3 regions of the Streptomyces sp. NPDC030991 genome follow, and region 3 is predicted to be linked to each of the others. Evidence: riboswitches for the same ligand, from Rfam matches in the RefSeq annotation. Region 3 holds a riboswitch; each other region holds the start of a gene.
The links. Region 3 has a riboswitch for cobalamin ahead of nicT (Nickel transporter NicT). Riboswitches for the same ligand answer to the same signal wherever they lie in the genome.
Positions count from the first base shown of each region.

Region 1 (4,250 bases), on a different contig from region 3:
GTGCGGCCGTAGCCGCGGGCGTCCATCGCGGCCGCCAGGGACACCGAACGCTCCAGCGCGCCCTCCAGGACCGGGAGCCCCACCTGGAGCAGGCCGCGCATGCCCTTGTCCGGGCGGCCGCGCAGCCGTCGGGCCGCGCGCAGCCTGCGTACGTCGGCGATCAGGTTCGGGGCGAACGTCATGGCCACCACGACGGCGACCCCCGCCTCGTACAGCGCGCCCGGCAGCGACTTGAGGAGGCGGGAGGGGGAGGCGAGGGCGTTCGCCGCGCCCACGCAGACGAGGAGCGCGGCCAGCTTCAGACCGTCGTAGAACGCGAACGTCAGGCCCTCCAGCGTGACCTTGCCGCCGATCCGCACCCCCTGCGCCCAGTCGGGCAGCGGCACCTCGGGCAGCGTGAACAGCAGATGCGTGCCGGGGATCGGCGAACCCAGGACCGTGGCGAAGACCAGGCGGATCCCGATCACCGCGAGGCCCAGCTTCACGAACGCCCCGTACGAACGCGCCCACGGCGCCTCGGTCCGCCGCGCCGCCACCACGTATCCGGCGACGCCGATCAGGAGAGCCAGCAGCAGCGGGTTCGTGGTGCGGGAGGCCGCCGTGCCGAGGCCGAGCGCCCAGAGCCACCAGGCGCCCGGATGCACGGCGTTGGAACGGTGGGCCTGTGGGGCCCGCAGCGTACGGCCGGTCATCGCGTCAGCCGCGGCGGCGCTTGGCCTGCCAGATCGCGCCGACGCCGAGCGCGGCGACGACGACGACACCGGCGATGACACCGACGGACGGACCGGCGGGGGAGGGCTTCGCCGGAGAGGTGTCCGCGGCCTCGCCGGACCCGGCGAACTCCTTGGTCACCTGCTCGCCGCAGCCCGTCCGCGGGTACCCGGATACGGCGCACAGCAGCGCGTTGCTGTTGTAGCGCAGCGGCTTCGCGACGGAGGCGAGCGCGTCGGCGGTGGTGGCGTCCTCGCCGACCCGCGCGCAGGCCGTGCGGAGCTTCGGCGGGGTCTCGCCGCCCGGCGCGTCCTGCGCGGTGCCGGGGTCGATGACGAGGGCGACGCGCTTGTCGCCGTCCCTGGCCGGGGTGCCGGCGCAGATGGCGGTGAAGTCGGCGGTGCCGCGCGGCTGCGTGGCGTCCTTGGTGTCCGCGCTCACCGCGAACCGGAACCCCTGTACGTCACCGTCGGACGGCGTGGTCCCGGACGGGCCCAGCGACGCGTACGTCCAGGACCCGCCGTCCCGCTCCCAGAACGACCAGTACCGGTACCCCGCGGCCTGCGCCGGAGCCGCCGTGAGCGTGAGCAGCGCGAGCAGCAGGCCGAGTATGAGCCCGGCCGTCCCCCTGCGGGTCACAGCTGCTGCTTCTTGCGGCCGCTGAGCAGGAAACCGGCGCCTACGGCGGCGACGAACATGACGCCGACGATCCACCAGGTGCCGAAGCCGCCGCCGTCGCTCTCGTCGTCCTTCTTCTCGCCGTCGTCGGCGGACTTCGCGGAGGCGGGCGCGGGGCCGGTCTTGTTCAGGGCGCTCACCAGGTCGGTGCCGCCGAAGTCGCGCGGGTCGTTGCCGGTGGCGTGCGCGGCGAGGATCAGCTGGGCGTAGGCCGCGGGCCCGGACTGCGCGGCCCAGCCCTTGGCGTTCTTCTCCAGCCAGGCGTAGGGGTCCTTCGTGTACTTGATGCCCTCCGCGGCGGCGACGGCGGCGACCGCGTCGGCGGTGTTGCCGTAGTCGGGCTGGTCCTCGGCGCCGGCCAGCTGGGACTTCAGGTAGAGGTGGGTGGAGAGCTGGTTCTGGAGGTAGACGGCGCCGTTGTGCGCGATGTCCTCGGGCGCCCTGCCGTCCTCGCAGGTGTACGCGTCCGGAGCCTTGCCCTTGCCGGGTGCGAAGCCGGTGCCGAGCGCGCCGAGGACACCGGCCGCGGTGGCGTCGGCGTTGGCCGCGAGCCTGCCCTTCTTGTCGGGCTGGTAGGCGAGGGCCCCGGCGCTCTTGCCGTCCGAGCAGGGCAGGGCGAACGAGGCGAGGGCGTCCAGGCCGGACTTGCCGGGGCCCGACGTCACGTCGGCCGGCTTCTGGCCCGCGGCGGCGAGCGCGCCGAGCACGACGGAGGTGGAGTTGGCGTCGCTGGCGCCGCCGGGGTTGTAGCCCCAGCCGCCGTCACCGTTCTGGTTCTTCTTCAGCCAGTCGACGCCCTTGGCGACCTCGCCGTCCCGGCCACCGACCGCGGCCAGGGCCTGTACGGCGGCGGCGGTGCTGTTGCTGTCCAGGGCCGTCTTGGCGTCGCACGCCGCGCCGGGCCGGGCGCGGAACGCCGCGAAGCCGCCGTTCTCGCACTGCTGCCCGGCGAGCCAGGCGATGGCCTTCTCCGCCGGCTTCACCCCGGCCGTGTCCTGGGCGACGAGGGCGAGGGACTGCCGCCACACGCCGTCGTAGGTGGGGTCGGACTTTCCGTAGAGGCCCGACGGCACGACGGCCTTCGGGGAGGGGGAGGCACTGTCCGCACCCTCTGCGAACGCGGCCTGCGCGCTCACGGCGCCGATCACGACGGTCGCGGCGACGAGCGCGGCGGTGCGGCGAATGTTCATGGTGGGGCGGGTGCCTCTCCCTGCGGGGGACCCGGGCGGCACGGCACACACAGGCACCGGGCGGCTCCGGTTCCGTATGCCTCGACGGTCCTGAGCCGATCATGACGCGCCCGAGGCATTCCGGCTTTCACGGCTGCGGGATCAGCGCCGGACTCACACCGGCTTCCCCTCGCACGCGCGTATGACGACCCGCCCACTGTACCGGCCACCCGCTCCCACCCCCGAGAGAGCGAAAGCGCCCCCGCGCGAACCCAGCCCCGCCAGGGGCGAGAGGCACATCCAGCGCCGAACCGAACCCTGCAAGGGGCGCGAGGAACGGCGCGAGCAACCACGACGCACCTGCACCCGCCGAGCAGCCCCCGCCCGCACGGCGAGAGGCCCCCCGCCCGCAGGACGAGAGGCACATCCGGCGCCGAACCGAGCCCCGTAAGGGGCGCGGGGAACGGCGCGAGCAACCACCGCGGACCCGCACCCGCCGAGCAGCCCCCACCCGCACGGCGAGAGCCCCCTGCCCGGGCCGGGGCCCGAGCACACACGACGCCCCGCCGGCCGGCGAGAGGCGCCGGCGAGACAAACCCCGCCCCTCCCGCCCGCCCCAGCGAAGGCGTCACCGAACGTCGACGGGCCCGTCATCGCCCGCCCGAGGCGCCGGCGCCGGCGCCCCCAGATACCGCTCGATCACCGCACCCGGCGCCGCCGTCCCCTCCTGCCCGCTCAGGTTCTTGCGGACCGAGTCGAGAATGGTCAGGCCCTGCCCGACGAGCCCGGCGGCGATCTCGCCGAGCCCGTCCGCGCCGTTCAGGACGTTCACGTTCGCCCCGGCGAGCCCCGCGGACGCCTCCTTCACGATCTGCGGCAGCTGGTCGATGAGCATGCGGTCGAGGGCGACCCGGTCGTACGACGCGGCGGCCTCCGCCTGGATCTTCATGCGCTCGGCCTCGGCCAGCGCCAGGACACGGATGCGCTCCGCGTCCGCCTGGGCGGGCTTCACGATCTCCGCGATGAGCTGCTTCTCGCGCAGTTCGGCCTGCTTGAGGGCGAGTTCGGTCTGTGCGGCCAGCACTTCCTGCTGGGCGCGGGCCAGCGCCAGCGGACCCGCCTGCTCGGCCTCGGCCTTGGCGCGGTCCACCTGGGCGCTGTACTCGGCCTGCACGACCGCGGTCTGCCGCGCGAACTCGGCCTGCATCCGGGCCGCCGCCTGCTCCGCCTCCGTGGACGCCTGTGTGGCCTGGGCCTGGGCGATCTGCGCGGCCCGCCGGATGTTGGCCTTGTGCGGCTGCGACATGGCCTCGATGTACCCGGTGTCGCCGTCGTCGATGGACTGGATCTGGAGCGAGTCGACGTGCAGGCCGATCTTGGCCATCTCGGACTTCGACGTGTCCAGTACCTCGGTGGCGAGCTTCTGTCGCTCGGTGACGATCTCCTCGACGGTCATCGAGCCGATGATGGACCGCAGATGGCCGGCGAAGATCCGCCCGGTCAGGATGGACATCTGGTCCTGGTCGGAGAGGAACCGCTGGCCGGCGTTGACGATCGACTCCTGGTCGTTGCCGACCTTGAAGGCGATGACGGCGCGCACGGTCAGGGCGATGCCCTGCCGGGTCACGCACTTCTCCACCACTTCCGCCTCGCTCATGGCGAGGGAGAGGAAGCGGGTCTTGCGGAACACGG
Region 1 is NZ_JBVIFR010000003.1:65,459-69,708, reverse strand. It holds gene ACZ45E_RS06480 (energy-coupling factor transporter transmembrane component T) at 1-692, opposite strand, end outside; gene ACZ45E_RS06475 (SCO2322 family protein) at 697-1,350, opposite strand; gene ACZ45E_RS06470 (prenyltransferase/squalene oxidase repeat-containing protein) at 1,347-2,579, opposite strand; adenosylcobalamin-variant (AdoCbl-variant) riboswitch at 2,685-2,759, opposite strand; gene ACZ45E_RS06465 (flotillin family protein) at 3,187-4,250, opposite strand, start outside.
Region 1: linked by a shared signal. The riboswitch ahead of ACZ45E_RS06470 (prenyltransferase/squalene oxidase repeat-containing protein) and the one ahead of nicT (Nickel transporter NicT) in region 3 are both predicted to bind cobalamin.

Region 2 (4,250 bases), on a different contig from region 3:
GTGCCCCAGAGGGAGAGGCCGACGGAGGTGGGGTACTCGCCGCCGTTGTCCGCCTTGTACCGCTCGACGAGGGATTCGGCGAGGGCCTGGCCGGTCTCCCAGGCGAGGCGGGAGGGGACGGCCTTGGGGTCCACGGAGTAGAAGTTACGGCCCGTCGGCAGGACGTTGACCAGGCCGCGCAGGGGCGATCCGGACGGGCCCGCCGGAACGAAGCGGCCCTCCAACGCGCGTACGGAGTTGTCGAGTTCGGCGGTGGTCCCGTCCAGGCGCGGGACGACCTCGCGGGCGGCGAAGTCGAGGATCTGGTGGACGGGCGAATCAAGCCCCTCCGGCGTTCGAGGAGCGAGGTCCGGGGCGGGCGAATCAAGCCCCTCCGGCGATTGAGGAGCGGGGTCCGGGGCGGAGCCCCGTGGCGTGAGGCCGGCCGACGCCACCGCGTCCGACACCGCGCCCGGGTCCCAGCCGGCCGCCTCCATGGCTTCCACCAGTACCCGGGCCGACTCCTCGGCCGCATCCGCATCGGTGCGCGTCGCCGCGGACTCGTCCAGGCCCAGCGCCTCCCGCAACCCCGGCAGGGCCTGGTTGCCGCCCCAGATCTGGCGGGCGCGCAGGATGGCGAGGACGAGGTTGACGCGGCCGGCGCCGGCCGGGGCCTGGCCGAGGACGTGCAGGCCGTCGCGGATCTGGGCGTCCTTGATCTCACAGAGCCAGCCGTCGAGATGCATGATGAACTCGTCGAAGCCCTCGTCCTCGGGGCGGTCCTCGACCCCCAGGTCGTGGTCGAGCTTGGCCGCCTGGATGAGGGTCCAGATCTGGGCCCGGATCGCCGGGAGCTTCGCCGGGTCCATGGCGGCGATCTGGGCGTGCTCGTCGAGGAGTTGCTCCAGGCGGGCGATGTCGCCGTAGGAGTCGGCGCGCGCCATCGGCGGCACCAGGTGGTCGATGAGTGTGGCGTGCACGCGGCGCTTGGCCTGGGTGCCCTCGCCGGGGTCGTTGACGAGGAACGGGTAGACGAGCGGCAGGTCGCCGAGGGCGGCGTCCGGCCCGCAGGCGGCGGAGAGGCCCGCGTTCTTGCCGGGCAGCCACTCCAGGTTGCCGTGCTTGCCGAGGTGGATCATCGCGTCGGCGCCGAACCCGCCGTCGGCCGAGGACGCCGCGATCCAGCGGTACGCCGCCAAGTAGTGGTGCGAGGGCGGCAGATCGGGGTCGTGGTAGATCGCGATGGGGTTCTCGCCGAAACCGCGCGGCGGCTGGATGAGGACGAGCAGATTGCCGCGGCGCAGGGCCGCGAGGACGATGTCGCCCTCGGGGTTGCGGGAGCGGTCGAGGAACATCTCGCCGGGCGGCGGGCCCCAGTGCCGCTCGACACCGTCGCGCAGCTCCTGCGGCAGCGTCGCGTACCAGCGCTTGTAGTCGGCGGCCGGGATGCGTACGGGGTTGCGTGCGAGCTGCTCGTCGGTGAGCCACTCCTGGTCGTGGCCGCCCGCGTCGATGAGCGCGCGGATCAGCTCGTCGCCGTCGCCGGAGGCGAGACCGGGGATCTCGGCCGTGTCCCCGAAGTCGTAGCCCTCCTCGATGAGGCGCTTGAGCAGGACGATCGCGGAGGCGGGGGTGTCCAGGCCGACCGCGTTGCCGATCCGGGAGTGCTTGGTCGGGTACGCGGACAGGACGAGGGCCAGCTTCTTCTCCCGCGCCGGGATGTGACGCAGGCGGGCGTGGCGGACGGCGATCCCGGCGACGCGGGCGGCGCGCTCGGGGTCGGCGACGTACGCGGGGAGGCCGTCCTCGTCGATCTCCTTGAAGGAGAACGGGACGGTGATGAGGCGTCCGTCGAACTCCGGCACCGCGATCTGGCTCGCGGCGTCGAGCGGTGAGACGCCCTCGTCGTTCTCCGCCCAGTCCGCGCGGGACGAGGTCAGGCACAGGGCCTGGAGGATCGGCACGTCGAGCTGGGTGAGGGCGCCCGCGTCCCACGACTCGTCGTCGCCGCCCGCGCTCGCCTCGGCGGGGCGGGTGCCGCCGGCCGCGAGGACCGTCGTCACGATGGCGCCGACGGGGCGCAGGGCGTCGATCAGCCCCGGTTCGGGGGCGCGCAGCGACGCCACGTACAGGGGGAGGGGGCGGGCTCCGGCGCGCTCGATCTCGTCGCAGAGGGCGTGCACGAAGGCCGTGTTGCCGCTCATGTGGTGGGCGCGGTAGTAGAGCACGGCGACCGTCGGGCCGTCGGCGGTGGACGCGGCGCGCTCCAGCGGGCCCCAGGTCGGCGCGGGCGCCGGCGGTTCGAAGCCGTGGCCGGTGAGCAGCACCGTGTCGGAGAGGAAGAGGGCCAGCTGGGCCAGGTTGGCCGGGCCGCCGTGCGCCAGGTACTTGTGGGCCTCGGCGGCGATGCCGACGGGGACCGTGGAGGCCGCCATCAGCTGGGCGTCCGGCGCCTGTTCACCACTGAGCAGCACCAGCCGCAGCCCGGCGGCGGTCAGCCGGTCGATGCCGTCCTGCCAGGCGCGCACCCCGCCGAGGAGCCGTACGACGACGAGGCCGACTCCGTCGAGAAGCTCCGGCAGCTCGGTCTCGACGTCCAGCCGGGAGGGGTTCGCGAAGCGGTACGTGACCGCGGCGTCGGTGGTGTCCGCGGCGTGGGCGGCGTGGGCGGCGTTCGCCGCGCGGGCGCTGAGCAGGTCCGTGTCGGATGTCGACAGGAGCAGGATCCGCGACGGCTGAGCGGGCTGCGTGAGCTCCGTGGGGTGCTGGGGCATGCGTCGTCTGGCCTTCCTCGGGGTGTCCGCGCCCCGGGTGGTCGTTGGACGGCGGGAGTTCCTGGCTCACCCTCTTCTCGTAAGAGGGCTCACAGTGGCGGGACCGCGCCGGAATCACACCGGGCTTCCTCCCCTGTCGCCGTCGCGGCGATGGCGGCGGGCCGGACAGGACCGCCGCGGCTCATCGTACGGGGCGGGGGCGTGACCTGGTACGGGATGCCCGTCACAGACGGTGGGTATGCTCCGTCGCATGCCCGCCTCCCCCATACCCGGTGATCCCGGTACGCCCGGAACATCCGGAACGTTCCGGGGTGACGCCTGCCCCGGCGCGCTGCGGCTGCACGCGGCGGACGACGGGTTCCTGGCCCGGGTCCGCATCCCCGGCGGGGTCCTCGACGTGGCGCGGGCGCGGGCCATCGGCGACGCGGCCCGGCGGCTCGGGGACGGCACGCTGCACCTCACGTCGCGGGGCAATGTGCAGGTGCGGGGGTTGCGCGAGGGGTGCGGCGCGGAACTGGCCCAGCTGCTCGGCGCGGCCGGGCTGCTGCCGTCCGCCGCGCACGAGCGGGTCCGCAACGTGGTGGCTTCGCCGATGTCCGGGCTCGACGGGGACGGGTTCGTCGACGTACGCGGGTGGTTGACCGGGGTCGACGCGGAGCTCTGTGCGAGTTCCGTCACTCCAGGGCTCTCCGGGCGGTTCCTCTTCGCGCTGGACGACGGGCGCGGGGATGTCGCCGGGCTCGGGCCCGATGTGCTGCTGCGCGGGGTCGCCGGGGGCGGGGCGGTGCTTGCCGTCGGGGGCGCGGAGTTCCGTGTGCGGTACGAGGACGCGGCGCGGGCCGCGGTTGTCGCGGCCGAGGTATTCGTCGGGGCGGCGCGGGGGGTTGCCGGCCGGCGGGTCTGGCGGGTCTCCGAACTCGGCTTGCCCGGGGGCGAGTTGGCCCGCCTTGTCGCTGCCCGACTGACTGAATCGGGGATCGAGGCCGGCCCCGTCAGGGGCGCGTCCGCTTCCGCCCGGGTCGAGACCAGCCCCGTCAGGGGCGCGGGGGACGCGTCCGCTCCCGCCCGGGTCGAGGTCAACCCTGCCAGGGGCGCGGGGAACTGCGCGACCAGCCACGACGCATCCGCACCCGACGACGAGAGCGCACCCGGCGCCGACGCCGAGGCCACGGGGCTCCGCCCCGGACCCCGCTCCTCAATCGCCGGAGGGGCTGAATTTTCCGAACCCAGCGCTTCCATGCGAGCGACCGGAGAGGCTGAATTTGCCGAACCCGGCACCTCCACGCGAGCAGCCGAAGGGGCCGAATTTGCCGGACCCAGCGCCTCCACGCGAGCGACCGGAGAGGCCGAATTTTCCGAACCCGGCACCTCCACGCGAGCAGCCGGAGCGGCTGAATTTTCCGGGCCCCGCGCAACGGACCGGGCCCTCCGGGTCACCGCCCCCCTCGGATCCATCACCGGCCCACAATGGACCGCACTGACCACGCTCGCCGCCCG
Region 2 is NZ_JBVIFR010000004.1:186,285-190,534, forward strand. It holds gene cobN (cobaltochelatase subunit CobN) at 1-2,753, opposite strand, end outside; cobalamin riboswitch at 2,790-2,944, opposite strand; gene ACZ45E_RS09560 (cobalamin biosynthesis protein CobG) at 3,004-4,250, shown strand, end outside.
Region 2: linked by a shared signal. The riboswitch ahead of cobN (cobaltochelatase subunit CobN) and the one ahead of nicT (Nickel transporter NicT) in region 3 are both predicted to bind cobalamin.

Region 3 (4,250 bases):
GAGCGAGGGCACGGGAGGCTCTGCGCAGCAGCATCTCAGTGAGGGCCTTCGCCGGGAGCGGGCCGAGTGACCCTTGTGAGGGGCCGAACGGCCCCATTCGCGCCCCTCAGAACGCCCCCGCCGCCCGCAGTTCCCGGATCGCCGTCGCGTCGTAGCCGAACTCCTCCAGCACCGCCTCCGTGTGTTCCCCGACCGCCGGGACGGGGTCCATCCGGGGGCGGACGCCGCGCAGGGTCGCCGGCGGGACGAGCGCCCGGACGGGGCCGCCCGGGGTGCTGACGTCGCGCCACCGGTCGCGGCCGGTCAGGACCGGGTGGTCCAGGAAGTCGGTGACGGTGTTGAGGCGGGCGTTCGCGACCTTGGCCTGTTCCAGCAGGGCGACCGCTTCCCCCGCGTCGAGTTCGGCGAAGCGCGCCGTGACGATCGCGTCGAGTTCGGCGCGGTGCGCGACCCGGGCCGAGTTGCGGTGGAAGCGCCGGTCCTCGGCCAGCCCGGCGTCGCCGAGGAAACCGGCGCAGAAGGAGGCCCACTCCCGTTCGTTCTGGACGGCCAGCAGGACCGTGCCGCCGTCCGCCGCCGCGTAGGGACCGTAGGGCGCGATCGTCGCGTGCGCGGCGCCGACCCGCTCCGGCTGGCGGCCCGAGTACGCGGTGTAGTACGCGGGGTAACCCATCCACTCCGCGAGCGCCTCGAACAGCGACACCTCCACCGCGCGCGCGACGCCCGTGTCCCGGCGCTCGTACAGGGCGGTGAGGATGCCCGAGAACGCGTACATGCCGGCCGCGATGTCGGCGATCGCGATGCCGACCTTGGCGGGCGCGTCGGGCGCGCCCGTCACCGACACGACACCCGTCTCGCACTGCACCAGCAGGTCGTACGCCTTGCGGTGGGACCACGGCCCGTCGCTGCCGTAACCGGAGATGTCACAGACGATCAACGACGGGTGACGCTCCGCCAACTCCGGTGCGGTCAGGCCGAGTCGGGCCGCTGCGCCGGGCGCCAGATTCTGCACGAAGACGTCCGCCCCGGCGAGCAGCCGCTCCAGGGCCGCGCGCCCGCCGTCCGTCTTGACGTCGAGCGTCACCGACTCCTTCGAGCGGTTCAGCCACACGAAGTGGCTGGACTGGCCGTGCACGGTCTCGTCGTAGCGGCGCGCGAAGTCACCGTCGCCGGGCCGCTCGACCTTGATCACCCGCGCCCCCAGGTCGGCCAGCTGGCGCGTGGCGAACGGCGCGGCCACCGCCTGTTCCAGGCTGACGACGGTGACGCCCGCGAGGGGCAGGGGGGCGGTGCTCATACGGGTTCCTCCGTGCTCGGTCCGTCTCGTCGTGCCATCGTGCCGTCCTGCCGTCGCAACGCCCCGCGGCGGAGGGTCAACCGCCCTCGGCGACCCGCGCCGACCAGCGCTGTTCGACCCGCGCGAGCCGCCAGTAGGCGATCGCCGCCGCCCACACGAGCACGAACAGGCCGACGATGACATAGCCGACGTTGTCCAGGTCCAGGCCCGCTATCCAGCCGGTCACCGCGTCGGTCAGCGAGAGCTTCTCGTGCAGGACGCCGACGAGCTCGATGGTGCCGATGAAGAACGCCACCGCGATGGAGAGACCGGTGATGGTGAGGTTGTAGAACACCTTGCGCACCGGGTTCGAGAACGCCCACTGGTACGCGAAGTTCATGAACGTCCCGTCGAGCGTGTCGAACAGGCTCATGCCCGCGGCGAACAGCAGCGGCAGGCACAGGATCGCGTACCAGGGCAGACCCGCCGCCGCGCCGCTGCCGGCCATCACCATCAGGGTCACCTCGGTCGCCGTGTCGAAGCCCAGGCCGAAGAGGAAGCCGAGCGGGTACATCTGCCCCGGCCGGGTGATCGACCGGGTGAAGCGGCCGAGGATCCGGTTCATGAACCCCCGGGAGTCCAGGTGCTGTTCGAGCTCCCGTTCGCTGTACGTGCCTTCGCGCATCGCCCGGAAGACCTTCAGGATGCCCAGCAGGGCCACGAGGTTGAGGGCGGCGATGAGGTACAGGAACGTACCCGAGACAGTGGTGCCGACGACGCCGAGGATCTGGTGGGTGCGGGACTCGTCGTTCAGGAGGATGCCGGCGAGGGCCGCGCCGCCCGCGACCAGCGCGGCCATCGCGACGACCACGCTGGAGTGGCCGAGCGCGAACCAGAAGCCCACGGAGACGGGGCGCTTGCCGTCCGCCATCAGTTTGCGGGTGGTGTTGTCGATCGCGGCGATGTGGTCGGCGTCGAAGGCGTGCCGCATGCCGAGCGTGTACGCGGTGACGCCCAGGCCGATGCCGAAGGCCTTGTCGCCGACCTCGTAGTGCCGGGGGACGACGAGGAGGAACAGTACGCCGAACGCGACGACGTGCAGCGCCGCGATCACCGTGATGAGACCCGCTGTGCGCACGGTGTCCTCACGGCGCCAGCGGAAGGTGGGCTCGGGGTGCGGGCCGGTGGGCCGCGCAGGGGAGTTCCCGGGCAGGGTCATGCCTTGATCACGCTCCAGCACCTCGTGGAATCACTTCGTGAGATGCCGCGGCCGGTCTCCTGGCTTACGGGCGTGCCCCGCCGCTCCTGCCTTCCCAGCTGCCTCGCGACAGCCAGTGGCCCGGTGGAGCGGCGTGGTCCCCGCCGGCCCGAGGGCGGCGGAGAACCCGATCACAGTGGCGAGGGCCGCTCCGGACTTGACCCTTGCGGGCCGTCACCGGTCTTCCCGAGCACCACGGCCCGCCCACCATAGACGACGCCTCCCCGGGCGCCGCGGGCGGCTACCGTTGCCGGCGCCCGCGCGCCCGCTCGATCTCCTCGTAGGCCTTGTCCCGGCCCTCCCAGTGGGAGCCCTCCACCGACTTGCCGGGCTCCAGGTCCTTGTAGACCTCGAAGAAGTGGGTGATCTCCAGGCGGTCGAACTCGGGGATGTCCTCGATGTCCTGGATCGAGGCGTGGCGCGGATCGTGGGCGGGGACGCAGAGGACCTTCTCGTCCGGGCCCTTCTCGTCGCTCATCACGAACATGCCGATGGCCCGGCACTCGATGGTGCAGCCCGGGAACGTCGCGTCGGCGGTGAGCACGAGCGCGTCCAGCGGGTCGCCGTCGCCGCCGAGCGTGCCGTCGACGTAGCCGTAGTCCGCGGGGTACTGGGTCGAGGTGAACAGCATCCGGTCGAGCCGGATCCGCCCGAGCTCGTGATCCATCTCGTACTTGTTCCGGGAGCCCTGCGGGATCTCCACGATCACGTCGAACGCGTCGCCGCGCGTCTCGCTGCCGCCCAATGTGGCCTCCTTGCCGCATTGCCGCCCGCTCGAATGCACCGAGTGTGCGCCGTGCGCGGCGCGGGCGGAACCCCCGTGACCGTGGCGGAGCTACTCAGCGCGTGGGGGAGATGGGGAAGACGAGTTCGGGGCGGTCCCAGGCGACGGCCGGCGGGTACGCGGCGGCGGTGCCGGTGCGCAGGGCGCCCATGCCGCGGTAGAAGCCCTCGGCGGGCGGATGCGAGACGACGCGCACGTGGTCGAGGCCCGCGCGGGCGGCCTCCTCGCGCATGTGCGCGACGAGCAGGCGCCCGATGCCCAGACCCTGCGCGTCGTTCGCGACGAACATCAGGTCCAGCTCCGGCGGGGCGAGGACCAGGGAGTAGAAGCCGAGCACGCGGTCGTCGGCCCGGCCGGCCGCGACGAAGACCCGGTGCGCCTCGATGTAGTCGGGCCCCACGCGGTAGCCCGCGACCATCGCGGCGTAGGGGCCCTCGTAGGCGCGGGAGCCGCGCACGAGCCGGGTCAGGCGCTTGGCGTCGCGCGCGGTGGCCCGGCGCAGGGTGACGGCGGGACCGTCGCCGGGGCGCGTAACACTCGGAGTCATACTGCGAGTATCACGTATCCGGGGCGGCGTCAGCTCGTGGGGAGCGTCGAGTGGACCTGGCGCAGGAACGCCGCGTTGTCGGGGGTGCGGCGCAGGGTGTCGAGCAGTGTCTCGTAGGAGGACTGGCCGTCCCTGTTCTGGAAGGCCCGGCGCAGACCGCGTACGCCCGCCGACTCGGCGGCGGACAGCAGGAGTTCCTCGCGCCGCGTGCCGGACGGGGTGATGTCGACGGCCGGGTGGACGCGGCGGGCGGCGAGCAGGCGGTCCAGGCGCAGCTCCATGTTGCCGGTGCCCTTGAGCTCCTCGAAGAAGTAGTCGTCGGCGCGGGAGCCCGTGTCGACGAGGGCGGTGGCGAGGATCGTCAGGGAGCCGGCCTCCTCCGTGT
Region 3 is NZ_JBVIFR010000013.1:160,554-164,803, forward strand. It holds gene ACZ45E_RS24580 (CaiB/BaiF CoA transferase family protein) at 107-1,297, opposite strand; gene nicT (Nickel transporter NicT) at 1,374-2,495, opposite strand; cobalamin riboswitch at 2,528-2,747, opposite strand; gene ACZ45E_RS24590 (inorganic diphosphatase) at 2,776-3,201, opposite strand; gene ACZ45E_RS24595 (GNAT family N-acetyltransferase) at 3,374-3,865, opposite strand; gene rho (transcription termination factor Rho) at 3,895-4,250, opposite strand, start outside.